One region of the Sporomusa aerivorans genome, then DNA from elsewhere that is predicted to be linked to it. Evidence: riboswitches for the same ligand, from Rfam matches in the RefSeq annotation. Region 1 holds a riboswitch; each other region holds the start of a gene.
The links. Region 1 has a riboswitch for cyclic di-GMP ahead of SATMO3_RS26785 (tetratricopeptide repeat protein). Riboswitches for the same ligand answer to the same signal wherever they lie in the genome.

Region 1 (7,396 bases):
ATTCCACCAGTCAACTGGTCTACCGTTTTTTCAAAGAAATCCGTTTTTAAATGCAGTTTGCCGTCCTGAATTTTCACTAGTCCGGAAAAATTGGCTTGTTCATCGGTCTTTGTTTTTAGCAAGTCATTCCAATCCGAACGATTTTGCTGATAGGCAATCCAAAATTCAGGTTTATCTACAGTAACAGCTTTTATCATTTGCGGCCCTAACTGTCCTTTTAGCAAATCACTCCAGTTATAGCTAATATGTATCCTATTTATTTTGGCAAGCGGTTTGCCGGCCGTATCAAGCACCTGGACTTCTTTTACTTCCACATAACCCAGGACCGACAAATTAATCCCGCCTACTAAGATCTGGCCGTTGACGGCTTCATTGGCACGTAACAGTAGGGATTGCTCAGCCGCGCTTTTTACCTTGTCTGCGGCAACCTGATAAAATATTGTACCTATTAAAAAAGCCGCCGCAAGAACAAGCAAGCCAATTTTTTGCTTGCTCCATTTTACCTTGGGTTCTATGGTCGTTATTTGTTGTTCGCTCACATTCACGCCTCCAGCCTTCGCATAGTGGATACATGATTACCGCATGTTTGCAGATGACTCATATAACTATTATAAAGTGTCAGCCGGGACTGGACAAGCTGGTATGTTCTAGTCAATATGTGTACAGGATTTACCAGCTAAGAGCAGCAGTAGAAGAATACAAAAACAATAGGTAAGTAATAAGAGTGAAATAACACTGCGCCATTGGCGAAGTACCTACTTATAGAGCTACGTTTGCTAAGTGAAAATACCCTTTCGCCAATTGTAACCATGCTCGTGCCGCAAACGACATATACCGGCTTTTATTCCAGATAATAGCCAAATTCCAAGGAATTACCGGATCAAACAATGTGACACTTTTAAACCTCTTAGGATCAAGATCATTGCATATAGTTTCAGGTAGTAAGGCAATGCCGAGTTTTGCACCAACCATTTCCACAATAAAATCCCACTGCGAGCTTTGGCATGCTATCTCCAGGCTGAAGCCCTTTTTTTGACATTGCATCAGTATATGATTGTATAACGAGAAATCATCTTTATATAATACGAAAGGTTCATCTTTGAGCTCAAACAAACTCAGCCTGGTATGTGCAGCCAACGGATGATCGGGATGCATGACAACCCGCAAAGCTTCATTCACAAAAGAGAAAGTATCAAAGCTCTCCACGGTTGCAGGCAGAGCAATTACTCCCAAATCCAGAACTCCTTCCTGTACTCCGCTTTCAATCTGCTTAGAGCCAACTTCGATCAGTTTGATTTGAATCAAGGGATATTGCTGGCGAAAACGGCCGATAACATGCGGAAAAAAACGTGATCCAACCATGGGAGGAAGGCCGATTGACAGTTCACCTTTTTTTAAATTGAGCACGTCGTTAAGCTCAGTGGTGAGATTCCGAAACTCGGATACTACATATTGAGCCCGCTGAAAAACAGCCTTACCTGCATCTGTTAGTTCCACTTCTTTGCCTGCACGTTCAAGCAAAGTCGCGTTCAACTCATTTTCTAATGTTTTGACGACCTTGCTGATGGTCGGCTGACTGACATGTAATATTTGCGATGCTTTAGTAAAGCTTTTTTGTTGGGCAACTTCCAAAAAATAACTTAAATGCAGAATATCCACACATTACCTCCAGATTCCTTATAGCTCAGGTGCATGCTTTACATACATAACAAGTATTTTATTCCTTCTTCAATCTTTTGTAAACTATAACACATGAGAGGTGAAGAAAAATGAAATATTTGCGATTGCTCTTGCAAATTACATTGTTATGCGGCATTAGTTTGCTGGGCACGATTATAGCACGAATTTTAAATATCGGCATTCCCGGCAGTATTATTGGTATGGCGCTGCTTTTTCTATTGATGGAACGCAAGTTCATTGACCTAAAATGGATAGAGGCAGGTGCAAACTTTTTACTTGCGGAGTTGTTGCTATTCTTTATTCCATCGTCTGTTGGTATAATTGAATATAAAAATTCGTTTAGTAACCCTGTTTTACTTAGTTTACTCTTCACAATCGTGTCCAGTACCGTTGCTGTCGTAGTTTTCGTCATTCTGGCTACAGAGGCGGTAAGCCGCTATCGGCGTAAGGGCGACCGATTATGCTGATATTATTCGGTCTGTGGCTGACCATAGGTGTTTATCTGGGAGCTAAGCGCCTTTATCAATGGTCGAACAATTTAATTTTTTCGCCTCTGGTAATTTGTCCGGTGACAATAATTGTTATATTAGGAGCAGCTTCCATTTCTTTCTCCGCTTATTATACCGGTGGGCATTTTTTGAGTTTTATGCTGGAACCGGCAACTGTAGCAATGGCCGTTCCTATATATAAATATAGGAGAGTCGTCCAGACGTATATCACCGAAATACTAATCAGCGTGACAGGTGCGGCAATGGTTGCAATTGTGACTTCCGTAGCAATCGCCGAACGACTGGGAATAAACTCACAGATTGCAACCAGCCTGGCCCCGCGGTCTATCACAACTCCGTTGGCCATTAATGTTTCACAAACGATAGGCGGCAATCCGACAATAACCGCCGTTTTTGTTATCATCACCGGCCTGACCGGCGTTTTAGTATCGTCCCTTCTGCTGAAATGGGTTAGACGTCCAATTACTCAGGGCATGATGTTTGGCATATCAGCTCACGGGACGGGGCTTAGCAAAGCCTATGAAAAAGGAGCGTTGGAAGGGGCAGTTGCCAGCATTGCCATGGTATTCATGGGGCTGGTAACTATTATCATCGCTCCGCTGCTTGTTCCTGGTTGCCTGAACTTTTTCGGATAGTCGTCGGATAAGGAAGGTTAGCCTTCAGATGGGGTTAAACCCTCACCTGAAGCTAAGTCTGCTTTATTGCGACGATACTGGTAAAGTAGGATTTTACGAAGGAGGCTAGTGTGGTGAATCGAAACAAAATCAAAGCCGTAATTTTTGATTTGGACGGGACTTTGGTGGACAGTGAACCTAACTACTTTGCGTCAGACCGGAAACTGCTAGCTGAGTATGACATTGACTTTGACGAGATAATGAGAAATAAGTATGTAGGCGTTGGCTCCAGAGAGATGATCGGGGATATTATAAAATACCACCCAATAAGCGAAACAATCGAGAACTTAATGATAAAGAAAAACAAATATTACACTGACATCGCTAAAGCCAATACGGTCGTCTTTCCCGAGATGATCAGATTGTTGGATATACTTAAGAAAAATAATTACCCGACAGCCCTTGCGTCCGGTTCTTCTCCCGAGGTCATTGAGCTGGTTTTGTCTGTAACAAACTTAAGGCACTATTTTGATGTGGTTTTATCTGCCGAACATGTTGCCAAAGGCAAACCAGCCCCGGATATCTTTTTGGAAGCTGCCAAACGGCTGGGAATACCCGCCGAGAACTGTTTGGTCTTAGAAGATGCTCAGCCTGGTGTGGAAGCTGCTAAGAGGGCTTGTATGCGTTGCGTTGCCATACCTTACCTCATAGCGGAACCGCTTCATGATAGTTTTAGTAAGGCCGATATGTTGTTTAGAAAAGGAATGGCGGAATTTGCGGCTGAAACGGTGTTTGAATGGCTGACCAAGTACGGAGAATTTAGTCAAGAAATACAAATTGACAACACCTGGACTCACCGGGTAAAATAAAATATATCAATTAAAAGATTTGGCATACCCGCTGAAAGGCGGCGACGCAAAGCCGTGGGTCTAACGGCGTTATGCCTATGACTGCCTGGTTGCTCTTGCAAGTATTTTTGTGAGTGTACCAGGCATTTTTATTTTTTTATGCAGGAAATAAATGGAATTTTATCGTATTCTAATCTTGTTTAGAAAGTGAACTCGCCATAGGATCGATGCATCTTTACCGAAAAAGAGGTGTGACAATTGAAAGATCGACGGTTTTGGCTGGCTATTGTTTCGGCGTTAATGGCCTCGCAGCATAATACCGGTGAAGCGGCGCCAGCCGTAGTTGCCGATCCGGGTCGGGAATATTCTGTCCGTATACATTCGCCTGCCGCAGAGGAAGAGGCTATTGTCGCCTTATTTGACGATTGCCGATATGAGCAGGTTGTAGAAACTGCCCAGGCAACCTGGCCGAAGCTGGAAACTATGCCTGACAGGGTGCTGTATTGTGTCGCAGAGTGTTATATTCGTACCGGCCGGGTGACGCTTGCTAAAACCGGTTTTGAGATGCTTGTTGCCCAAAACCCGCAAAATCACCGGTTCCGTGCCGGCTTGGCTTATACGCTGATATATGCCGGTCAGCTGGATAAAGGTTTGGCTATGTATCGCCAGGTACTGACAGAAGATCAGGGAATGCTTGCCGGTGCGGCAGAAGATGCCGTGGCTCTTTTATCTTTGGGCAATACAGGCGGTGGAAAAGCGCTATTTCAAATGGTTATTGAAATTAGCCCGAACAAGCAGCACTACTCGCAATGGTATGAGAAAAGCTTGCGTATGTATAGGCTGGCAGATGATGCACCTGTGTCCAAGGGTTCAGAGACAGCGACTATTGACCGGCCTGTAATTTCAGCGCAGCCTGAGCAAAAGTTGCTGCATGCGCAGGCGGTGAAGATGGCGCAGGCTGGTCAATATCAAGAATCACTTGCTATTTTTGAACGTGCTGTTGCAGGAGAAACGCAAGATACAGCCGCTTTGTCGGATTATATTACTATTTTGCAACAGGCAGGCCGAAATGAGCAGGCTGTCAATATATTTGAACGGCACGCCGGCACTGCTATGCCTTATTCTGTGATCCGCAGTGTTAGCACTGCTTATTTTCAGCTGAAAGAGTATGATAAAGCCATGGCTGTGCTGCAGCCGTTCATTACTAGCGGCGAGAGGGAAGCGCTTTTTTGGGCGGGAGAAATGAGTTTGCTCTCGGGTGATAAGGCCGAAGCGACAGTCTGCTATGAACGGCTATTAGCCAAGAATCCTAACGATTATGAAGTGTATTTACGCCGTGGAATGTTGAGTCTCAAGATGAAAGATTACCGTCAGGCAGCCTGGGATTTGGAGCGGGCAAAACGGCTCATGCCTGACAGCCCGGACAAAGCTGACCGGTTGACAAAGGTGGAGCATAATTTAGCCACTGTGTATATGCACACCGGACAGGAACAAAAGGCTATTTCCATATTGGGAAAATACATAAAAAACTTGCCTGTCAAAGAAGCGCTTGCAGCCGATTATATTATTGCGCTCAGCAATACCTCTCAGTATGAACTGGCAGTGCAAGAAGGAGAGCGGTTATGGCCTGATTATTCGCAAGCGCCGCTTACCGGACTTAGGTCACTGGCCGAAAGCTATCTTCACCTCGGTAAACAAAACCAGGCTTTGGCAATCTATCGCCATCTTGCTGAGCGGCAGCCAGGTGATGATAACAGTCAGCGATTACTGGCATTCCAGTTGATGCTAAATGGGCGTACTGCGGAAGGACTTGGTTACTATGGTCGATTACTCGGCAAGGACCCTGCGGGTGTTGAGGCCGTAGCGGCAGATGCCGTAACGCTTATCAATACTGATCAGTATCTTGCCGGCAAAGCCTTGTTCGAACTGGTGCTGGCCAAGTATCCGGATCCGGTTTACCGCCAGCAATATGCTGAAGCGTTAGTTAAGAAAAATCACAATCGCGCCGCCTATAGACAATACCAACTGTTAGCCGGCCAACCCCAGGGAGAATTGGCAGGGCTGTCAGGCATGGCACGTACAGCCAGCGCGATGGGAGATTCGGCCAAATCCCGTCAGGCGCTCGATGTCATTACCGGTAAGTATGGGCGGAGCAAGGCCGTTGCAGCTCTTACGCCAAAGAGTGAAGAAGGCCGGGAGAGCCCAGTTAAAACAACTGCAGTTGTGCGGGGTGGCAATCGAGAAATAGAGCCTCGGGTGTTAGCGGCAGCGACATTCCAAGGAAATCAGGGGGTTTTTCCAAATCAAGCCCAAAAGCCGGTCGAGCCGGGTAGCCAGGCTGTTATTAGAGCAGCGAACGCAGAAATAACCAAAGATGAATTCGCCTATGAAATGGCGCAAATTGCAACGAAGTTTTTATCAGCGCCTGTTACCAACGAGGAAACTTTTAAGATTGAATTCGCCTATGCAATTTCTACAATTACAGCCAAAACATTGCCGCTAATACCTAGCGAACAAAGAAATGAGTTTACTTATGAAATGGCCCAGATTACTTCAGCTATAATCAGCGATCCAAGCGTTGATATGAAAAAAGCTAAAGAACAATTCGCCCAACTCACAACAAAAGTGATAAACCGCATTGAAGGAACTGCTGCGGTTGAACAAGTAGCGTCAGGCAAGAAAAGTGATAAGGTTGAAATCAGGACGTTGTCCAGTTCGTACAATGTTGGTGGCGATAGTTTAAAGGCGAGTATTCCGGGGCATATTGACCTGGCTACATATAATAGCCTCATGGATGAACTTATGCAGGTGGGTAATCGCAAGAATAACAATAAAGTAAATATTGACGGTGAACTTCGTTATCATTACGCGAATAATAGCGGTGCTGCTCCGTGGGATAAAGATGCATCAGGGTTCAGGCTGTATCTTGGCGCCGACACCAGAATCAATAAGGAATGGCATTTGTATGGCATGCTGGAGGGGCAGCAGAGTATAAAAAACTATAATAATAAGTTCGAGCTTTCCCGCCTGTACTTAGACGGAAAAGTTGGTACAACCAAGGTTAAGGCCGGCAAGTTCGGTTATCTTATGGCAGAAGGAAATATCTACGATAGCGGTTTTACCGGCATTAGAGCTGACTTCGGCGATCCGATAAATTATTCGCTAAGTTACGGCGAAACCAATGATACAAAGTCGACCTTTGCAGCAACGGCAGGCTATAAAGATTTTGATTACAATCTTACTGCCGGTGCATATAGCTTCCGGCTGGATGACGGTTCTGACAGGCGCAACACCATCTGGCATATTGGCGGTAACTACAATTTCAGCAATTTTAGTATTGGGGCTATGTACCTGGATGGCAGCCTGAAAGACAGCAAGGGAAACAGTGACGGTTATGTTCTCAGCTTTAACTATGGGGACCTGAAATCATACAGGCCGGGCACCTATGGTTTATATGCAAAATATTACAATCAGGCTAGAGGCACTTATATCTCTCATGGAATGAATGGAAAAGGCAATTCTATGCAGGGTGTGAAAGGCTATGGTGTAGGACTAAATTATACTGTGGCCAAAGATTTGGTTGCCGGTGTGGAATATTACGATCTGGCCGACAAAATTACCGGCGAAAAAGGGAAAACTGTTTGGACTCAGCTGACACACTATTTTTAATGGTATAAGCAGGTGAATTACGTGACATTGGAAGTATTTGAAAGGCTAAAGGCAAAAAAAGATTACCTGGCTGTTG
Region 2 (7,396 bases), 360 kb from region 1:
ACCGAAGGCGACACTACCACTTCAAGCCCTGCCTGCTGCAAAATTTTTATGCCTGCTTCATGGATGGGCTCAACCAGCAGAACTTTTGTCATATACTCCACCTCCCAATTACTGTCCTTACGATTTTTTAATTTCCAACTTCAGCTTTTTCTGTTTGCCTGGATTTACGGATCAAATGGTCAATGCACATTACTACTGCCGGCGTAACCAGCGCTATATAAATATTGTCAATACCCCATGGATTGTCCAGCAGCATCCAGGCAACAGTACCTATCACACTTAGCACCAAGGCAACCATGCCGCCTGTCTGGGTGGCCATATGCGGCTTATAAAACATAAACAGCACTAAGATGGTTATAGCTGTCCGCAAGGCCCGTGCGAAAAAGAAAGTTTTGATCATCCCCGGCACAAACAGGGCAAAGGGGATTGGCAAAAAGCCGATAACAATCGCCATGATCCGGGTAGCCCAGATGTTCTGCCTGTCGTTCGGTTTCATCAGGGGAACATAGAAGTCTTTCATGATCAAAGCGGTTGCCCCTAACTGGCAGGCCAGAATGGTTACAAAGGTGGCGGCAATCATGGCCGCTGCACAAATGCCGACAAGCCAGGGATTCATAAGATCAAAAAAAGCCGGCAGCGCCATAACGCTCTTGATATCGGGGAAAATCCCCCTGGCGAGAACGCCGATGTAAGCCGATATAAAACCGATCGGAAAGATCGCCAGCCCGGCGATAATCGTGGCTTTGCGCGCATCAGCCGGGCTTGGCAGCGAGCTAATGGACTGCAGTACATACTGCGTGGAAAAAATAGCGCCGACATTGGCAATTACCCAGGCGATCACTTGGGGAAGTCCAACCCCGTCGACTAAAGAAAAATGGGCTGCCGGAATCTTATCAAGCAGGATTGGCTTGTCCTGAATCATGACCCAGGCCGTTCCGGCAATAATAATTAATCCAAGATACTTGAAACTGGCATGAATAATGTTGGCTATGCCTACTCCTTTAATGCCCCCGAACGCCACATTCAGGGTGGCGCAGATGGCGATAATAAAAATCGCCTGCTCAATGGACACATGGAGCAATGCACTGAGAGCGGCTGCTCCGCCTGTGAATGCGGCCACGTTTACGGTGGTCAGGGCAATCGCCATTGTCACCGATACAAGCATTCTGACATTTGCGCCATAGTGCTTGGCCAGCGCACCGGAAATGGTATATTCACCAAGCGCATTCATTTTGGGCGCCAGGAAATAGGAGTACAACCAATAGCCGATAGCTAAGGTAGATGAATTCCAGGCAACCGCCAGGCCTTTTTCAAATCCGCCCTGAGCCGTGCCAACAGTGGCACCAGGGCCGATGAATTCCGACATAAGCAGTATCCCCACAACCCAGGCGCTCATTTGGTGCTTGGCCGTCATAAAACTGTCGGTGTCCTTTGTTGTCTTTACCGACCACATGCCGACCACTGTGGTAATGATGATGTAAGCTACCGTACAGCCGAAGACAATCCATGCCTTGTCCATTTGTTTACCACCATCCATCCGTTATTATCTTTTTCATTACACTTTAGGTATCATTAATAAGACCTAGTTTAACTCTCCTTAGCAGCCTATAATGCCGCCCCGACCTCCAATCTCACCCCCCTTTATCACTTACGACATTACCGAACATTGTTCATATTTTTCACAATATAGTCACCATTAGCTAGTCATGATAATTGCCGCCATAAATAGACATTTAATTCTCTTTATTGTCTTTTTTCAGTAAATTCGGCATTGTCTTTCTTCTGTTTCTGTTATATCATAGATAAACAAATAGATCTAATACTATAATGTTTATAATTTTTATAGTTTTAACCTATATGCTTATAGTGAAGAATAAGGAGGACTGCGCCATGGATTTCCGACAACTGCAATATATTTTACAAGTGGCGGAAGAAAGAAGTTTCTCGAAAGCTGCCCAGAAATTATATATTGCTCAGCCGTCATTAAGCCAGTTTATTCATAAACTGGAACAAAGGCTCGGCATTCAATTGTTTGACCGTTCGTCTTCTCCCTTACGCCTTACATTTGCCGGTGAACTGTATGTGGAAACAGCTAAGCGTATCTTAGATTTAAAAGACTTGCTCTCCCAGCAAATTGACGATATTGCCGAACTGAAGAAAGGCCGGCTTACCATCGGCATCTCCCCGTTTAGAAGCGCTTATATCTTACCCAGTATCCTACTGGCGTTTCAGCAAAAGTTTCCCGGTATTGAAATCATTCTGATCGAAGCAAATTTTACTGAACTCGAAAGCTACGCTAGCAATGGTACCACAGACTTATCCATTATGACCCTGCCAATACGGGAAGATTTGTTTGCGTATACGCCGCTCCTTTCCGAAGAGCTCGTGCTCGCACTGCCGCCGCATCACCCCGCGCAGGCAAGAGGACACAATGCGACCTGGGATCAAAATCCCCGGCCACGAATGGACCTGACCGAATTGCACAAAGACCCTTTTATTGTTTTAGGTCAAAGACTGCATCAGACCACTATTGAGCTTTGCCGTCAGGCCGGATTTGAGCCGAGAATTATCCTCGAAACTAAAAGCGCCGAGGCCGCCCATGCTTTTGTCGCTGCCGGCGTGGGGGTGGCCTTTATTCCCGACACCTTTGTGTTATTTAGCAATATGTCGGAACGGCCGCTTTATTTTTCGGTGAATGATCCGTTACCTACCCGCAAGCTGGTTGCCGCTTACCGCGCCGGCAAATATTTGCCGCGGGCAGCTCAGGAGTTTATTGCCATAGCGCAGGAAACACTGAGATTAAAGAAAACACAGGTTTGAATCTTACGTACCAAACACAGTCTTGCAATTACACGAAAAGGCTAACCCGCCAGCTATCACTAGTGGGTTAGCCTTTATGCTGCCCGGTCGTCACGCTAAAAAAGGCAATATTTAAGAAGGGCCGGCACAGTATGAATTTGCATGCCTGTTGCCGCCGATTGTCAACAGCCGCTTTCCCCGAAAACCTCACCGGCAATCATTACTGCCAGCGCTGGATAAAATTATGTTCAATCCCCAAACGATCCAAAATCCGGCCGGCATGCTGGTCAACGAGGTCGTCAATACTGGCAGGTTTGTTATAAAAGGCCGGCATTGGCGGCATCATTACCACGCCTAGCCGGGAAAGTCTCAGCATGTTTTCCAGATGAATCGAACTAAGGGGAGTTTCACGGGTAACAAGGATCAGCTTGCGCCCCTCTTTTACGGTGACATCAGCAGCCCGCAGAATAAGATTGGTACTGAACCCGCAGCTAACAGCCGCAAGGGTTTTCATACTGCAAGGCGCAATAACCATACCTGCTGTTTTAAAGGAACCGCTGGCAATCGCCGCACCAAGCTCATTATTATTATACACATGAGTCACAAGCGTTTGTAATTCCGCAAAGGAATAGGCTGTTTCCAGCCGCAGGGTTTCCATGGCCCATTGGCTGACAACCAGGTGTGATTCAATAGTTAGCCGCTTAAGAAACTCTAGCAGGCGAACTCCGTATATGGCGCCGGTTGCGCCTGTAATGGCCACAATGATTCCCATAGTGCCCCCTATTTAATATAGTCTTCCAGCTTGAGAACCTCTTCTCCCGGGATGCGTATCCGTTCAAAGCGGTCTTGGGGCGCCGCAAGGGGAACTGTCGCATCAATTCCCATTTTATCGCCAATCCCCTCATCGGTCGAAGGGTCAAGAATATTGCCTGCGGCCTGCGCAACGATCATTACGTCGCGCCCGGCCTGTGAACGGGTGGCTATAGCCCATTCTACGTCCTCCATGTCAAAAATATCGACATCTTTATCTACGACAACAGCATGCTTGATTTCATGACTGCTGCTAAAAGCGGCGAACATGGCATTTTTAGCTTCGCCTTCCTGTTTCTTGTCTATTTTAATGACTGCATGGTAACGGCAAGTCCCGCCTGGCGTTAAGTGCACGCCAAGCGTCGTTGGGACGGTATTGCGAATAAGCTGCAGCATCCCGCCTTCCCGGGGGATGGCTCCCAATAAGCAATGCTCCATAGTTGCCGGCACGATGGTATGAAAAATCGGAGCTTGCCGGGTAGTCATCGCCGTCAGCTCAATAACAGGCTTTAAAGAGGCAGGACCATAATATTTGGGATATTCGCCAAAAGGTCCTTCCATTTCCCGTACTCCGGGTAGCAGGCGTCCTTCCAGGACAATTTCAGCCTGGGCAGGCACTTCCAAATCCACCGTTTCACATTGTACCAGTTCTAGCGGTTTTCCGTATAAACGCGAAGCAATGGTAAACTCATCAAAACCCAGCGGCGCCAAAGCCTGTGAGGCTAACAGGAGAATAGGATCAACACCGATGGCCAGGGCAATTTCAAGGGGTTTCCCCTGGGCTTCGGCTTTTTGATAAAAGTGGGCCAGATGGCGGGGCAAAATTAAAACACCGAGACGGTTAGGTCCGGTAACCTGCAGCCGGTGAATGGCAACATTGCGCGCGCCGGTCTCCGGGTCTTTGGCGATCAGGAGCGCCGCTGTAATGTACGCACCGCTGTCTTTTTCATGATGCACAGGTATCGGCAGCTTGGCAAGGTCCACATCAAAGGTAATGCATTCTTTCACCGGCGCCTTGTCTTTACCGACAAGAGTGCAGTCCAGAGGGTTGGTTTGCGCCCAGGAAAAATGCTCTGCCGCTTTTTCAACTTCAACCCCCATTGCTTTAGCCATCAAAGCCCGATTCCCGGCAAAGCCGGTGACAACAGGCATGTCCCTGCCAGTGTTGGTGAATTTTAATGCATATTTGCCATCCGCCTTTTTACCGAGGGCAGCCAGCTCGTGTTGTAGGTTAACTTTTTTTGTCACCGTTTTCAAATAGGTCTCTTGCTCCAGAAAGGCCAGCCAGTCCCGTAGTGACGTACAAACCATATTGATCGCTCCTTTTTTAAATTACTAAGCGCAAGGGCAACGTCAGGAATACAGTGTTCGTTTTTCAGTATATTCAGCATTTTTAATCTTTTAATCAAGTTATATCATAAAGGAGCGCATAGATCTAATACTATAATGTTTATAAATTATATAGGTTTATCCTATGTGGTTATTTTGCGTCAAAGCAAATATAGCGGTATACCTATAGATTATATAGGTTAAAAGTATATCTACCGGCCTTGCATAATTGTAAGAAAAATAATAAGATTATAAAAAATGACATTGGTTTACAAAAAAATATACATATTGGCAAACTTATCGAAAGATAAGGACGCAAAGCTATGGGTCTAAAGATATAATCTATTGACTGCCAAGTTGCATTTAACTGTGAATTTGTGACATCAGTCTGTCTATAGATTGATGTCATTTTTCTGCATAATCTTGCGAAATAAGATTATGTACGCACTATAAGCTTAAGTATACGGGAGGTAAATATCTTGAAAGTTAATTTATCTAGTATTCGCGTCCGTCTGCTGATCATTATCCTTACGCTCATGGTAGTATCGCTAAGTCTCTTAACCGGACTGAGCTATTACTTCGCCAAACAATCACTTTCCAAAAGTATCGATGAGACGGCGGCGGCAATCGGCACTGATTACTCCCAGCGCGTTCAGGCTTCCATCCATGAACTGGTCATATATCTTCAGGACTTAGCCAATAATCCCTATGTCCGGAGCGGCAACGACCGGCAGCAAATCGTCACCGCCATGGCGGAAGCGTTAAAACGCAACGAAAGGTTTCAGGGCTTCAACTTTGTTTTTTCTGACGGCAATTCTATACGTGCCGCCGGCGACACTGTATACCTGGGCGACCGCGATTATTTCAAAAAAGTAGTCCAGACACAAAAACCTGTCATATCGGACCCCATGATTTTAAAAGCCACAGGCTTGCTGTCGGTTACTGTTTCGGTACCAGTACTGGATAACGGTAAACTAAACGGCGTGTTGGTAGGCACCGTTCCACTCACCAAATTGAACGCCGTTGTCAAAGACCTTAGCTTTCTGGACAGCGGCTATGGTATGATTGCCGACGATTTAGGCATGATCCTCGCGCATGGCGCTAAACCGGAGTTTGTCGGAAAATTAAACATGCTGGATAAAAAAATCAACCCTGAGCTTAATCTGGGCAGCGGCGAACTGGATGAGCGCTTGATTACACTGTTTAAGGCTGCCGGTGAGACCGGAACGCAGGTACGGGGAACCTATACGCTTACCAATACATCTCTGCTGAGTGTTTTTACACCGATCGATCTTCCCGGCGGTCAGCGCTGGCTTATGATCGTAACCGCGCCAGAAACCGAAGCGACCCGCGCCGTGGCAACACTGAGCACAATTTTGATTATGGCAGCCGTCATCTGCATACTGCTCGGAGCTTTACTTGTGGTATATATCAGTATCCGGTTTACCCGGCCAATCGTCCAAATCCGGGATGAAGCACTCCTGCTGGCCGAGGGCGACCTAAGACACCGTGCAAACCGGATTCACTCCAAAGACGAGATTGGGCAGCTGTCGGCGGCTTTCGGGCAAATGGCCGGCAAACTGCGCAATCTGGTCGAAAAAGTACAATCCAAGGCGGAAACGGTGGCAGCTTCCAGTGAAGAACTAACCGCCAGCGCGCAGCAATCGGCCAACGCCGCCAACCAAGTGGCTGATTCCATCACCCATATCGCCGCAGGTTCAGATCAACAAGCAACTGCAGTAACCAACATGTCTTCCGTTGTAGACCAAATGTCAGCAAGCATCGAGCAAATTGCAACAACCGGCAGACAGATCACGCGTATCGCCGGTGATACAGCCGAGTCCGCGGAACTAGGACGAAAGGCGATTAACAAAGTCAGCGATCAAATGAAAATTATCGGGACAGAATCTGAAGAAATCCAAAAAACCATTGGCAATCTTGCACAAGGCTCGCGCGAAATCGGCGAAATTGTTACCCTGATTTCCGCAATAGCCGGACAAACCAATCTGTTGGCGCTCAACGCCGCCATAGAGGCTGCCAGAGCCGGAGAAGCAGGCCGCGGCTTTGCAGTTGTCGCCGAAGAAGTCCGCAAGCTGGCGGAAGAATCCAACCAGGCGGCACAAAAAATTGCCAGCCTTATCCAAAAGAATGAAACTGACATGACTCAGGCCATCGCTGTTACGCAAAATAATACCAATGGAGTACAAACAGGTATTGAAGTAGTTGTAACAGCCGGAAACACCTTTAAGACAATTGCCGATGCTGTCGAACAACTTTCTTCACAAATCCAGAATATAACCGAATTTATCGACCAGCTTGCGGCCGGCAGCCACGCTATGGTTTCCGCTGTCCGGCAGGTGGATAGCATCAGCAGGGAAAACGCCGCCGAGGCGCAGACCGTTTCAGCAGCGACAGAAGAGCAATCAGCATCTATGCAGGAGATTGCCTCTTCCAGCCA
Region 3 (7,396 bases), 640 kb from region 1:
ATAGTTTATCTTAGCCTCCTTTCTTTTCCCGTTGTAAATATCTATAAAGTAAACTAAGCTTCAGGTGGGGTTTTAACCCCATCTGAAGGTTAGTTGCCCTTATCCCGGGACTTATCCGCTCTTACTCCCACTTACAGAAGGGGGAGTCTTAGAGAGGGTTAGTCAGAGGATAAATAAACGGATTACGGCAGTCAGCCGCCCTTTGATATTGATTATCATTTCTAGTTTATTATAAATTTATGCCCAGTTCTTGTCAATAAAATCTGGCGTATAACCTAGCCGGCGCCGGTATTATTAGAAAAAAATCTAGGCCAATTTAGAAATTTCTCCATTTACTCCGCTGCTTACTCTTGCTATTCTATTAGATATTATTGATAACTATTCTCACTGTTGTAAAATCTGTACTTATAATTCATACGGGAGCGGTTATCTTTTACAAGCTGTAACAAAGGAGTCGAATGGCATGAAGAAACAAAAAAAATCGCTAGCCCGAAAAAGGCTGTTGTATGCCCTGATCGGCAGCAGCCTGTTCTGGCACACAACGGCAATTGCATATGCCGAGAATGCGGCGGAAACGGCCGGGCAGCATGAATTCACTTTGGAGGGAATTGAAGTCACCGCCAGCCGTGACCATTCTCTGCCGCCGGTATATGCCGGCGGACAGGTGGCCCGCGGGGCAAATCTTGGCGTCCTGGGCAATAAGGACTTTATGGATACACCGTTTAATGTTACCAGCTATACGGCCCAGACCATGGAAGATAAGCAGGCCAGTACGCTGTATGATGTCCTCATTAATGATCCCTCTGTCCGCTTTACCACCTCCACCGGCCATAACAATGAGAACTATATGATCCGCGGGCTGGAAGTAAATTATCAGCATCTCTACTTTAACGGTATGTCGGGATTGGCGCCGCAGTACCATGTTCCGGTTGAATTTCTGGAACGGGTGGAAGTGCTTAAGGGTCCCAGTTCCTTTCTTTACGGCGGTGTAAACACTTCGGTGGGCGGCGCCGTCAACCTGGTGCCCAAACGCGCCGGCGAGGAGGACATCACGAACTTTACCACCAGCTATACCTCCTCGTCCCACCTGGGCGGTCATATTGATATTGGCCGCCGCTATGGCGAAAACAAAGAATGGGGCATTCGTTTCAACGGCGTCTATGCAGACGGTGACACCGAAGTCAACGGCCAGTCCAAAGACCGGCTGCTGGGCACTCTGGGAGTGGATTATCGAAAAGACAAATGGCGGCTATCCCTGGATGCCTACGGTTCACAGGAAAGTTATGACAATGGAGCCACTTCCATGTATAACATACCCAAAACGTTTGCGGCAGCACCAGACGCTCCGGACGGTTCAACCAATGTGTATAAAGGAACGTCAGCTACAACACGGAATAATGGTGTCCTGTTTAAGGGCGAATATGACATCCGGGATAATTTAACCGCGTATGCCGGCATCGGCAAACTATCGTCCAGAGCCACCGGCCTCATCAACGGCAATCATGTGAATCTCTCCCCGGATGGAACAGTAAAGGCCCGGAATGTTTTTAAGCAATACTTCTGGACTGACACTACTTCCGCCGATTTTGGACTGCGCGGCACGTATCAGACCGGTGCGGTAAAACATCAGCTCGTTTTAGGGGCAAGCTTCCAGGATACCGATTATTCCAATGCATATACTTCCGGCACCGGTAATTATGTAACGAACCTTTATAACCCTGTCTCGCTTGCCGATTACTATAATAGCCTGGCATCGCCGGCAAAAGGCAACAAGACCCTTGTTACCGAGCTTTCCAGCTATCTTCTGGCCGACACACTTACCTTTGATGAAGACAAAGTGCAGTTAACCTTAGGGGCTCGGCGGCAAAATGTGAACCAGACCAGCTATAAATATGCCAATACCCTTGCCACCGGCGCACCCACGTCAACTCCTACTAAGGACGCCAACGCGACTCTGCCGATGGTTGGCCTCGTAGTCAAACCATGGGGAGATTCGGTGTCACTCTACGCCAACTATATTGAAGCGCTTTCACCCGGAGCCGTGGTGGGTGTAACGTATGATAACGCCAATGAAGTACTGTCGCCGTATAAAACCAAGCAGCAGGAAATCGGTATTAAATGGGACAAGGGAAATTTCGCCAATACGCTGGCCTTTTTTCAAATCAACATGCCCAGTTATATGACTACTGACAATATCTACTCCTATGACGGCGAACAGAAAAATCGCGGCGTTGAATGGAACACCTTCGGCAGTATAGCGAAAAACCTCCGTCTGTTAGGCGGAATTGCCTATACCCGCGGCGAACTGGCCCGTTCTAATATCAGCGCCAACAACGGTAATACCCCGTTTGGCGTACCTAAATGGACAATGAATGCCGGCGTCGAGTGGGACACGCCGTGGAATAAGGATTTAACGCTTTCTCTCCTGGCGGTATATACCGGTTCCCAGTATATCGATAATGCGAACAAGCTAAAACTTCCAAGCTGGGTGCGTTATGATATCGGTGCGCGCTACAAAACCGTCATTAATGATACACCGGTTACCTTCCGGCTTGGTGTGGAAAACGTGTTTGACAAACACTACTGGGCAGGTTGTTTCAGCAGCGAGTATTATGCCACGCTGGGCGGGCCCCGCACCTACAAATTATCGGCAACCTGGAATCTATAAGGCGAGCGTATAGTCATGAATAGAATTTTGCAGAATTACCTCAGCCGGCTGCTGCAGCATGCCGGTTTCGCCCCTATACTGAATGAAGCTAATATGTTCTTACAGTATAAACAAACGCAAATCTGCCTTCGCATTCTAGCCGCCGTTTTCGGCGGCTATGCGCTGACTAGCGGTATATTGGCGACTTTGGCGCTCTGCTTGCCCTGGCCTAAAGTCGATACCCTGTTTTTCTTAGCACTGCTGCCGGCTTTCATTTCCCTGGCTGCGCTGCTCTGGTCATTTGCCGCTCCGAGCGCGCAGCGTGCCTGGCGTGATATACTGATTGCCACATTATTTTGCAGCCTGCCGGCGCTGGCCGCAGTCTTGTCAAGATAAAGGAGAGTCGTATGGACAAAGCAAAACCAAACAGAAGTTTTACCCTGGCGATGAGTGAACTGCATACCTGGGGCGGTTTAGTATTTGGCTGGCTGTTATTTATTATCTTTCTCACCGGTACCCTGGCGGTATTTGAGCCGGAAATAACACACTGGATGCAGCCCAATGTCCGCAGCAGCCAGGCAGAGCCGCTGCAGGCCGCAGCCGCTGCCGATAAAAGCCTGCGCCTGTTTGCGCCCCGGGCCGACCTCTGGATGATAGCCATGCCGCAAAACCGCCATCCTGATTTGACCATCATCTGGAAAAAAGATACTGTAACCCTGGAGAAGCAGATAAATCCGCAGACCGGCAGGGTAATAAAAGCGCCGGAAACCGAAGGCGGGGAGTTCTTTGCGCGTTTCCATTATGACTTGCACAGCGGCAAAAGCGGCATGTGGCTTGTCAGCTTAGCCTCGGTTGTCATGCTGGCCGCCCTGGTCTCGGGAGTCGCCATTCGACGTCAGGTGTTTAAGGATTTTTTCCGCCTGCGCTGGCGGCGCAATTGGCTTGATGTCCATAGCATGACAGGTGTGCTGACCCTGCCTTTTGTAATACTTATCACCTATACCGGCCTGACAATCACCTTCTTTCTGCTCAGCACAGCCGTTCCGCAGATATTATACGGCAGCGCCTGGAAAGGACCGGCGGCGGTAGCGTCGACAAACTTTGAGCGTCCCCGCAGCAATCAGCCGGGAAAACTGCTGCCGCTGACAGAACTGTTGCCAAAAGCGGAAGCCGAACTGGGCAAAAACAGCATAGCCTACGTCCGCGTTACCAATCCTGGCGACAGACAGGCCGTGGTCACTTTTTTCCGCACTGTTGACGGTGAAGTTGTGGCCATGAGCGCCAAGGCGTCGTTTGACGGTGTTACCGGCGAACTGCTTGGCAGTCAGGCCACCTGGAATAAATATGTTACAGCCTACCGCACCCTGGTCGGGCTGCATATTGGCAGATTCGGCGGCTATCCTGTCTGCTGGCTGTATTTTGCCGCCGGGTTGATCAGCTCCGCTATGATTGCCACCGGCCTCATTTTCTTTACGGTGAAGCGGCGCCGCCGCTACGCCCGCAGCAACCAGTTGACCTATGTTATGTACCGTACCGCCGAAGCCCTGAACATCACAGTCATCATGGGCAGTGTTATTGCCTGCATTACCTATTTATGGGCCAACCGGTTATTGCCGCAGGCAATGACCAACCGGTCTGAAGGAGAAATTACGGTATTTTTCAGTGTCTGGCTCATTATGCTGCTGCACGCCCTGCTGCGCCCGCCAGAGCGCGCCTGGTCGGAGCAAACAGGCTTCGCCGCATTGCTTTGCCTGGGGTTGCCGCTGATCAATGCCCTCACAACCAAGGTTGGGCTGGCGCCGGCAATCGCAGCGCGCGACTGGATGACCGCCGGCATCGATTTAACAGCCTTACTGTTGGGAGTCGTATTGGCTGTCACTGCCCGCCGGCTTGCAGCAAGACCGCCGGCGAAAACCGACCGGCAAATTGAAATAAGCCTGCCACGCTAACGCTCGTACAGGCAATAACTTGTAAGGGCTGTGCTGAAACACTTGTTTCAGCACAGCCCTTTGCCGTAGCTTATTTACTTCTGGCCGACCAAACCCGCACTGCCCTTAATAGATACGAGAGGAAACCAACCTACGGCTTAACCCGCTCCCTATTCGATAATAACAAACCTGTTTCGTCCTTCGTTTTTGGCCTTATAGAGTCCAAAATCCGCCCGTTTTATCAAGACCGCAGGATCATAACGCCTATCCGGTTTAAGGGTGGCAATACCGATACTGACTGTAACCAGGTTACTAACCCCCGAGAGGCGATGCTCTATGCGCAGTTCACGGATATTGGCCTGAATTCTCTCAGCTACCCGGACTGCGCCGGCGCAAGGAGTTGAAGGCATCAGCACGATAAATTCCTCACCGCCGTACCGGGCCGCTGTGTCAATGGGCCGTAGCAGAGCCGCCTGTACGGCCCCGGCCACCTTTTTCAGGCAATGGTCGCCTTCCATATGACCGTAGCTGTCGTTATAGTTCTTAAAAAAATCAATATCGATTAACAGACATGATAAAAGATCCTGGTTGCGCAACGCATAACACCATAACTTTCCCAGCGTTTCGTCAAAATACCGCCGGTTGGGAATACCGGTAAGCGCGTCGGTGAAAGACCATTTAGCCAGTCTGTCACGCTGTTTTTTCAACTCAAGATGACACCGTACCCGCGCCTGTACAACTGCGGGTGCGGTATTTTTGGTAATATAATCAATCGCCCCCAGGGCGAATCCCTGCATTTGATCTTCCGTTTCATCTTTAACAGAAATAAAAATAACCGCAACATCCTGGGTGACAGGATCGCTTTTTAGTTGCCGGCATAGTTCACGACCGTCCATATCAGGCATGATAATGTCCAATAGAACCAGATCGACCGGCTGCGCCATGATCAACTCCAGGGCCTGCCGCCCTGAGCTGGCGCATAGCACATAATAGTCATCTTCCAATAAAGACTTTAACAAATGCCTGCTGAATTTCATGTCATCAACAATCAGGACGGTTTGTTTTTCCGGATCCATGTCTTTTTCCTTCCTTAATTCCTTATTATTGCCAGCTACGAGAGATCTTTATTGGAATTTCATATATATGGTTAGCAAAATAAAAATGCCCGGTTCATCATTTACTTACATGATGCAACCTGGCAATCTTAGAAAACATCTGTAGACCCATGGCTTTGCGTCCCATCCTTTCGGAAGGTTTGCCTGTCCATTTTAAATTATCTGCTACTATTTTAATCACTAGCAGATAAGAAAAATGTCGAAATAAGTCGTGTTGTACGATAATTATTGTTTAGAATTGAGGTTTCTCTATTTTTTTACCGGCAACATAACGGGCGATAATATTGTGATGATCGCCTATATAAATAAACCTGCTCAACCGGTCCTCTACCGAATACCGGTTGCTTGCCGCCACCTCCAGGCTGCTGTCGTCAATAACCAGGGCATCAAAATCGTAGCCTGCCTCGAAGCTGCCTACTTTGCCGAAAAAGCTTCCCCCGCCTTTGGTCGCCAGATACAAGGCTTCCGGTATAGTGAGGAATTTCTCCTTTTTACCGCTTGCCAGCCACTTCAGTTTGGAAACCTCTATAGCCATGGACATGACCCTGCTCATCGCTACCTCATGGCCGCCGGCGACGTCAGAGCCCAGACCTACGGGAATTCCCTGCTCAATACATTTCCTGACAGGTGCTATCCCGCTAGCCAAGTTGCTGTTCGAATAGGGACAGTGGGCCACATAAACTCTATTTTTGGCCATTAACGCCAGCTCGGCATCATCATTGTAAATACAGTGAGCCATAACGGTCGGCTGCTTGCCAAACAGGCCGAATTGATCATAGACACTGGCATAATTCTGACATTCGGGATGCAGTTCTCTAACCCAGGCGATCTCGCCTGTGTTTTCCGATAAATGTGACTGAACCGGCAAGTTGTACTGCATTGCCAGTCTGGCAATGCCACTCATTAATTCCGGCGAGCAGGTAGGTACAAATCTTGGCGTTATAATTGGTTTTACCAGTTCATACCTGCCAATTGTTTCTTTAATAAACATTTCGGTATCGAGTAACGATTGTCCGGTTGTTTCCATGAGAATCCCGGGAGAATTCCTATCCATGTTTACTTTGCCTACATAGCCGCCCAGACCGGCCGTTGCCAGCAGTTCCATAAGCTTGGCGGTGGCTGCTTTGTGAATAGTGCCGAAAAACACTACCCGGGTCGTGCCCCATTGCCATAGCGCCGAGACTACCTTTTTATACACGGCTTGCGCATACGTTACATCCTGAAATTTTGCTTCTTCGGGAAACGTATAGTTCTCCAGCCAGGGCAAGAGTTCCAGATCAAAACCCAGCCCTCTGTTGGCAAACTGCGGCGCATGGAAATGCAAATCGACAAAGCCGGGAATGATCAAGGCGTCTTGATAATCTGTTACAGGTATATTCCGGTATTCAGCCGGCAGTGCGCGATAAATCCCCTTAACTTTTTTCCCCTGAATAACCACAAAGCTGTTCTCGGCAATATTCAGTTGGCCGAAACTAGGCGTAAACGCTATATTACCTTTTATGATTGCAATGTCTTTTCCCAGCACCATCTTCAATCCTTTCGTCCAATACAATGAAACTCCAATCCAACCCGCTGCTTATTTCATATATAGATGAACCGCGAAAATTGTTGATAACACATACATTATTTTTTGCCATCAAGAGACTGGTTATGACTAAGACCGTCTGTTTCATTTCTGTTTCCAGCAAGATAAACCCTCTCCCGTG
Region 4 (7,396 bases), 680 kb from region 1:
TCTGCTTTTACACCGGGTTGCGCTTCATTAATTGCCGCAGCGGTTTTTCCCAGAATCTGAAAATTACTTTCCGCTGTATCCAATTGGACAACTACTGTTTTTTCCGCACCAGCGCCAACAGTAATACCAAAGGCATATGTACCTGCTGACAGTATGCCGGCACCCGCACGGGCTATTCTTGTGCCGGTATTTTTTTGAGCTATGGCCAGCTGACTTACCGTCACATCATATTCAGCAGCATTGGCGGCATTTTGGGCTAAGCCTGTAATAGACCTGTTATTGGCGTCAACATACTTTTTGTCAAAGAAGTCACCGGCAGCCACACTCTTAGCCGCTAAATTCATATCTTTGGCCTGAGTGTTAAAATCCACAACCTGCCTGCGGTACACATCCTGCTTATATTTTATATTATTAATTGATAAATTGGATAAAACCTGAAGAGAACCCCGGGTGTCCTCCGCCCGGTAGATGTCAGGTTTCGTATTCTTATTTACCGACGCAGCCGAAACCGGCTGATAGACCTTAAAATACTTGTTATACGAAACGGCTGAAATCCATCTCATCTGCTCATCCCCTTCACTTACGGTTAACATTTTATACCACTATTATATTCTCTTAGTATTTTTATGTCGAGAAAAAATAAAGCCAATCCCGCAGGATATGGCTAACACGACAATCGCTTTTCGTCGAAGTATTTTAAAATATTAGGAACCGCCGCCGCAATCGGCTGTTGAAACAACATACACAAGGTGATAGGCACGGCCACTGCTGGCGGAAAGTAAGTAATGGCTATGACAAGCCCGCAGCTAATATTACGCATGCCGACACTATAGATCATTGCCACCATAGTATCTCGGGAGTTATTGGGTATGCACAATGAACCAACATATCCAAGCATGTAGCCGGATGCTACCAGCAGCAGCACAACGAACGTCAGTTGTACAATATCTGCAGACCAGTTAAAATCCGGTGTTACGAGCGATGCATTTAAGAGAATTACAATAAACAAGGCTAGCTTAGCTGTTACTCCTCCTATGCCTTTGGAAAAGTCAGCTGTTTTACCACCCGACCAATCAAAAAGCAACATGCCCATTATGCTTGGCAGTGTCACCATTAAAACAAGCTGGGTAACAAGGGACGTATAATTAATAATGACCGACTGCTCCATGATCAGTTTGTAGTAAAGCGGCAGCAACGCCGGGACGATCAGTGTATCAATTGTAACAGCCGCGAGACATATGGGTACATTGCCCTGAGCAAGCGCAGTCCAAATTACCGATGTGACTCCGACCGGAATAGCAGCTCCTACCAGCAATCCAAGTTTTGCGTGGGGTGAATCTGCTAAAAACAGTGTTCCCAGCAAGTAGGCAGTTAGCGGAGTCGCCAGATGGATAAGCAGCAAAGCCCATAATGCAGCCCATGGCCGTCCCAGCACCTGAATGAAGCTCTTCATCCCCGTACTCAGTGAGGTAACAAATGTCATGTACGCAAATAAAGCCACCAGGAGCACGCGGACAAGCTGACTGTCGGGTACTCGCAGTAAATAGCCCATCATGAGCGCCGCCAATACCAATACAAACATTCTTCTACTTAGCCATTCATTCAAGGTCGTAACGAATACCACATGCTTCTCCTTCCTGCCGTAAACTGTCTAAGGTAATTCGTGGCAGGGGAATTCCCTCCTGAAGCCTTTTCTGCTTTAACTTTAGACCCCTTTCACCGGGAAGAAAAATTTCCTCTACGCCTTTAGCCTTGGGATTACTTTTTACACTTACTATGAATTGATCCATCGTTGCTTTGAACTCCTGCACTGGCCCGAAAGCTGCAAGATTGATGGCGCCAAAATAGTGACTCGTACAAGTTGGATTTTCAAAATCTGTATATAAATCTTTTATTGTCGTGGTAAAGCAAGAACCGGCTAATATACCGCTTAACACTTCAATCATTGTAGCAATCGCATATCCTTTGGGGCCGCCAAAAGGCAATACGGTTCCTTCCAAGGCCTCCTGGGCATTGGTGGTATCTTCACCAAACTTATTGCGCGCCCAGCCTGAAGGTATCGGCTCCCCCTTTTTGGCAGCCATAATAATTTTGCCTCTGGCGACTACACTGCTTGCCATATCGGCAATAATCGGGAGCTCTTGACCTGCCGGAATTGCATAAGCAAAGGGACTGGTGCCAAACATCGGTTCAGTGCCGCCCCAGGGAGCTATACGCGCCGGTCCATTACTGGCGGCAAATCCAATCATGTCATGCTCTAAAGCCATTTGGGCAAAATAAGCGGCAGCCGAATAGTGATTGGAATTGCAAACCGTGATAAAGGAAATTCCCGTACTACGCGCTTTGTCTATCGTCGTTGCCATTACCTTGCCGGCGGCGACAGCGCCCAGGCTGTTACAAGCATCGTAAACAGCGGTACCAGGGCTTTCCGTCACAATTTTCAGTTGAAGGGCTGGGTTAACAATTCCCAACCGCAATCTTTTGAGATAAATAGCCATACGGCTTACCCCATGTGAATCGATGCCCTTCAGATCTGCGTCCACCAAATTATCGGCATTGATATAAGCTTCGTCAGCCGGCACACCGACTTTGGTAAATAGCTGCTGACAATAGTCTCGTAAACAATTGGCCTTTATCAACATTGTATCAGTATGCAAATTACACCCCTCCCCAGATTCGTGTATTACCGCATGTGGAAATAGGTCACGTAATCCAAGATCGCCCGTTCATGCTTGGGCATATCCATGAAATTGCAGCCAAAACTGTTGTCCTGCTGCCAGACGACTTTGGCCACAACATCCATATTTCCTAACTCTTTAGGCAGGTATAACCGGAGGAGCGAGTCGATCGCCAGGTACTGTTCAGTTTGCAGCAATATTCCGTCCACACTGATATTAACCGCGATGGCATCAATCGGTTGCGCCAAATCATTAGGTATAATGGTCACAGGCACGCTAATATCCGCCCGGGAAAAAAGTCTTCTTTCTTCTATCACTTCAACTTTTCTTTCAGCAAGAGCCGGATCCACCCACGTCCGATCCCAGGCCATATTGGCAATATCCTCCATTATTTTGGTTTCGGCAGCCAGTTTGGCCTTGGACTTTTCCAGTAAAATCTCGGCATCACGCGGATTTATAACGACAATACCATCCTCGTCGCCAACTAAAATATCTCCCGGGTGAACGACAACTCCGCCACAAGACACGGGAACATTAATTTCTCCCGGCCCATCTTTATAAGGCCCGGCCGGGGTAACTCCAGCCGCATAGACAGGCATTCTCATTTTTTTCAAAGCCCCTCTGTCGCGAATGGCGCCATCGATAACAAACCCGCCGATTCCTCTTTTCTCAGCCCATAGAGCCATTAATTCGCCCATAATGGAGTTAGTCAAGTCCCCTTGGGCATCTACTACCACAATATCGCCAGGTTGTGCAAGATCCAGCGCTTTGTGAAGCAGAAGGTTATCACCCGGGCGTGATTTAACGGTAAAAGCCGGTCCCAGCAAGGGCACCTCATTAACGGGGCGAAGTTTGGCAGCCATGCATGACATGCGATTCATGTTGTCGGCTATATTAGCTACAGGTATACCGGCAAAGCCATCGATTAAAGCTTTGGGCGGCCGATTGATATGAGGGAAAATACGCATTCCTACATTTGACATAATTCATCGCTCCATTCTTATTAAATTGGTTTCGCTCACGACCGGTTTTTAGAGAATAAAGCCTGTCTCATAACCGGCCTATGAGTTGTTGGGAATAGGTTTGTTCACCGTAAAGTTGTCATAGAGAAAATTTGCTGACCGCGTTTTGTAGTTCATCAGCCGTTTTCACCAATGATTGACTGGCCTTTCTGATCTCATCCACAGAGGCAACCTGTTCTTGGGTAGCTGCTGAGATCTGCATTGTCTGACTGGCGTTGTTTTTACTCATACTGTCAATCTCTTGAATGCCATGCACAATTCTTTGACTATTTTGAGCCATGTGCTCTATAGAATTTGAAATAACGCCGATTTGCTCTGAGACCTGATTGGTCATGGCAATAATTTCATTAAACGTCTTTCCGGCCTCAGTAACTATATTGGCTCCCCGTTTGACCTCGATATTTCCCTGGTTCATAGCCACAACTGCTTTATCTGTATCGGCCTGTATCTCGCCAATGAGAAATGCAATTTGTTTAGTGGCATTGCCTGACTGCTCAGCCAGCTTGCGCACTTCATCGGCCACTACGGCAAATCCCCGCCCCTGCTCGCCAGCGCGGGCTGCTTCTATTGCCGCATTTAAGGCCAGCAGATTGGTTTGACTGGCAATACCGGAGATAGTATCGATAATTTGGCCGATTTCTGTAGAACGTTCCCCCAGTTTTGTCACCACTGCCGCCGAATTGGCAACGCTGGCTTCAATGTTCTGCATCTGCCCGACGGCATCTTCTATTGATTTGCCGCCATTTGCAGCCAACTGAGCGGTCCCGGCCGATACGTTGGCGACTGTACTGGAATCGGCAACAATTTGCTGAATATCGGAAACAATCCGGGTCACAATCACTGCGGTATCATTGGCAGTAGTCACTTGTTTTTCAGCGCTTTCCGCGATGTCGGTTATTGCTATTGTCACTTGCTCAGCGGTAGCCGCCGATTGTTCCGCACTCGCAGTTAGCTGCTGAGCGGCTGCCGAAACCACGCCAGCGGAAACGGAAACATCCTTAAGCAGGTCTTTCAGTCCCTTAACCATTGCGTCAAAATTTTGCGCCAACCTACCAATTTCATCCTTGCTATGATTCGTTATGCTTACATTTAAGTTACCGTTTTTCAGCGCTTCTGTCGCACTTACCAATTGCGTGATGGGCTTAGTGAGCCGGTTGGAAACAACAATACTAATGAAGATCACCACAATCATCGTGATAACCCAAACCATTAAATTGGTAAGGAGCATTCCTTTACTAACCGCATCATACTCTTCATAGTTCTTCTCCATACAAATAACCCAGCGTGTCTTGGGGTCATACACATAGCTTGCTAATTTGCGAACACCGTTTTCCCCCGCAATTTCTTCAGAACCGCTTTGACCCTTTAATGCGGTTTGAACAAAAGGCTGGTTACTCATATCAGTACGTTCTCCCGACACCTGGGCTGTAGGATGAACGATTACTTTTCCATCTTGATCCAGTATGTAAGCAGTAACTCCGTTAACTGAGCGGTTAACTACAAAGTCCTTAAAAATATTTAGATAAAGATTGGCCTGCAATACGCCGACAACAGCTCCGTTATCTGCCCGGATGGGTGTAGCCAGTACTACTACCGGCTGTCCGTCTCTGGAGCTGATTAGTACTTCGGAAATAACTTCTTCAGTACCCTTGAGCGCTTCCTGATAGAAAGACCGGCTGGACACATTGACCAACTTGGCATCATCGCCTCTGACAACCTGTTTACCTGTTAGATCAGAAATAACCATATCAATATTGGAGTAGGTTTTTTTTAAGTCGGCGAGTAATTGTTTGGTTGCCGGCAAGTCAAGATTTTTTACGGCAGTGGTACGGGAAACCGCCTTAATTACCTCCATGTGCTTATTGAGGTAAGCCTGGGTCTCGGTCTTAAAAACTTCAGCCTTGCTGGCATTAATCGCATAGTAATCACTTTCCAGTGGTTTAGTAAACAGAGAGTGGGAAATTAGAGTCGACACAAGCAAGGGAATGCCGCTAACGAGCATTAGTAAGACAATAATAATTTTTTTCATTATTATTTAACCTCCTCGAAACAGAAAAATAGCCAATCAATAGGGCGTTAAAAATTCAACAATCTTGGAGTTAGTAGTCCGCTAATTAATTGCAAAAAACATTACTCTTTAGCCTGGCACAATTTTCAGCCATCCTCCTTGTATATACCAACACAACATTGGCTTTATAATATTATTTATAAAAAATAAACCAGCCCCATAGCTGGTTTATGAGGCGCTTGGCCATTAGAACCAAACGGCAGCCTGGCAGTCATAGGCTTTCCGCCTTTAGACCCATAGCTTTGCGTCCTTATCTTTCGATAAGTTTGCCCTTTATAATTTGTCTTACTTAATCCCGCAATCAATTTCTTTAATCCGCAAATTCACTGTAGCATTTTTTTCTCTACAATTCAAACACCTTAACAAGACTTTAACCCAAAGTTAAAATCCTGCTTGGAGAACCCCGTCTTTCGTCTTTTCAAGATATCCTTAACCATCCTAGTCCATATTAATAAAATACCCTCTGCCTATAGACAGAGAGTATCTTGCAGCTATTCGGGAAATCCTTTATTCACACCCGCCCTTATGACCGCTCCACATATGTTTGCTCTTGCACATCCATTCCTGAACCTCGTTTAAGGCCTCGCCAAACCGTTGGAAATGTACTACTTCCCGCTGCCACAGAAAACGAAGAGTATCTTTTACGCAGGGGTCATCGGTACAAGCAATCAGATGCTCATATGTCGACCGGGCTTTTTGTTCTGGGGCGATTGTGTATCGGCAACATTTTGGGGACTAAAAATTCCAATGAATTTCAATGGGAATCTGCTTGGTTTCAGGGCTTCGCTTGCCAACGCGAATGAAGTCAATTAGCTTTACGGTCATTTCCCGATTAAGCTTTGTAATATCTAGATATTCTTCGATAATCTGGCGGCGGCTGTCAGCTGACTGCATTTTTCTTTCTATGATTTCTAATTTATCTCTTGTCTTACTTGCCTGCATTTCAAGACGTTCTTTTTCCTTGCAAAAATTTTGATAGAATTGCAGGAATTCACTTTCGGTAATGATGCCTTTGGATTTGTCTAAATAAACATCCTGAATGCCTTTGGCATATTCCGAAGCCTTTCTTTGAAATGTGGTAACTTCGGCTTTAAGCTTTTCTCTTTTTTCATTCAAGTTGTTGGTAATGCTGACCTGCTGCTCTAGTTCATCCTTGTCAAGGTATTCAGTTATCATAGACTTAAGTTCAGCTATCACAGCTCTCTCAAGCTCTGCTACCGATATAAACGAACCTATGCATGCTTCATTGGCAACATGTTTTGTTTCGCATTTTAAATAATAGCGGTCATGACTTTTGGTAGAACGCATTACATAATCGCAATACATGCATTTTGCTTTTTTGGCAAATATCCCAATCGTACCGACAGAAAACGGTTTAGCCTTTTCCTTTATTAGCTCTTGCACATTATCCCAAAGTTCGCGGTCAATAATAGGCTCATGAGTGCAACTTACTTTAATCCATTGCTCTTTAGGAATGGGTTTATTCTCTTTGGTTTTATAGGAAATACTGCCGTATTTGCCTTGAACCATGTTTCCAATATAGATTTCATTGGTTAGCATATTGGATATGGCAAAGTATTTCCACAATGTGCTATTTTTAGTTTTTGGCTGTTGGTATCGTAGATTCT

Region 2: it holds a riboswitch for cyclic di-GMP, as region 1 does, so the genes downstream of both, SATMO3_RS25225 (methyl-accepting chemotaxis protein) here and SATMO3_RS26785 (tetratricopeptide repeat protein) in region 1, are expected to answer to the same signal.
Region 3: it holds a riboswitch for cyclic di-GMP, as region 1 does, so the genes downstream of both, SATMO3_RS24070 (diguanylate cyclase) here and SATMO3_RS26785 (tetratricopeptide repeat protein) in region 1, are expected to answer to the same signal.
Region 4: it holds a riboswitch for cyclic di-GMP, as region 1 does, so the genes downstream of both, SATMO3_RS30130 (methyl-accepting chemotaxis protein) here and SATMO3_RS26785 (tetratricopeptide repeat protein) in region 1, are expected to answer to the same signal.

The regions. Positions count from the first base shown of each region.
Region 1 covers NZ_CP156926.1:5,624,262-5,631,657, reverse strand. Annotated here, with positions in the region: gene SATMO3_RS26810 (hypothetical protein) at 1-539, opposite strand, end outside; gene SATMO3_RS26805 (LysR family transcriptional regulator) at 760-1,659, opposite strand; gene SATMO3_RS26800 (CidA/LrgA family protein) at 1,770-2,147, shown strand; gene SATMO3_RS26795 (LrgB family protein) at 2,141-2,824, shown strand; gene SATMO3_RS26790 (HAD family hydrolase) at 2,938-3,672, shown strand; cyclic di-GMP riboswitch class I at 3,684-3,769, shown strand; gene SATMO3_RS26785 (tetratricopeptide repeat protein) at 3,910-7,320, shown strand; gene SATMO3_RS26780 (nucleotide sugar dehydrogenase) at 7,348-7,396, shown strand, end outside.
Region 2 covers NZ_CP156926.1:5,262,621-5,270,016, forward strand. Annotated here, with positions in the region: gene SATMO3_RS25200 (hydroxyacid dehydrogenase) at 1-92, opposite strand, end outside; gene SATMO3_RS25205 (sodium:solute symporter family protein) at 128-1,519, opposite strand; gene SATMO3_RS25210 (LysR family transcriptional regulator) at 1,891-2,820, shown strand; gene SATMO3_RS25215 (UbiX family flavin prenyltransferase) at 3,020-3,571, opposite strand; gene SATMO3_RS25220 (UbiD family decarboxylase) at 3,580-4,920, opposite strand; cyclic di-GMP riboswitch class I at 5,219-5,303, shown strand; gene SATMO3_RS25225 (methyl-accepting chemotaxis protein) at 5,418-7,396, shown strand, end outside.
Region 3 covers NZ_CP156926.1:4,987,533-4,994,928, forward strand. Annotated here, with positions in the region: gene SATMO3_RS24050 (helix-turn-helix domain-containing protein) at 1-2, opposite strand, end outside; gene SATMO3_RS24055 (TonB-dependent receptor) at 464-2,668, shown strand; gene SATMO3_RS24060 (hypothetical protein) at 2,684-3,043, shown strand; gene SATMO3_RS24065 (PepSY-associated TM helix domain-containing protein) at 3,055-4,596, shown strand; gene SATMO3_RS24070 (diguanylate cyclase) at 4,746-5,651, opposite strand; cyclic di-GMP riboswitch class I at 5,762-5,845, opposite strand; gene SATMO3_RS24075 (amidohydrolase family protein) at 5,923-7,242, opposite strand.
Region 4 covers NZ_CP156926.1:6,302,877-6,310,272, forward strand. Annotated here, with positions in the region: gene fliD (flagellar filament capping protein FliD) at 1-563, opposite strand, end outside; gene SATMO3_RS30115 (bile acid:sodium symporter family protein) at 665-1,624, opposite strand; gene SATMO3_RS30120 (Ldh family oxidoreductase) at 1,599-2,657, opposite strand; gene SATMO3_RS30125 (PilZ domain-containing protein) at 2,684-3,661, opposite strand; gene SATMO3_RS30130 (methyl-accepting chemotaxis protein) at 3,780-5,729, opposite strand; cyclic di-GMP riboswitch class I at 5,964-6,049, opposite strand; gene SATMO3_RS30135 (manganese catalase family protein) at 6,276-6,479, opposite strand; gene SATMO3_RS30140 (recombinase family protein) at 6,504-7,396, opposite strand, start outside.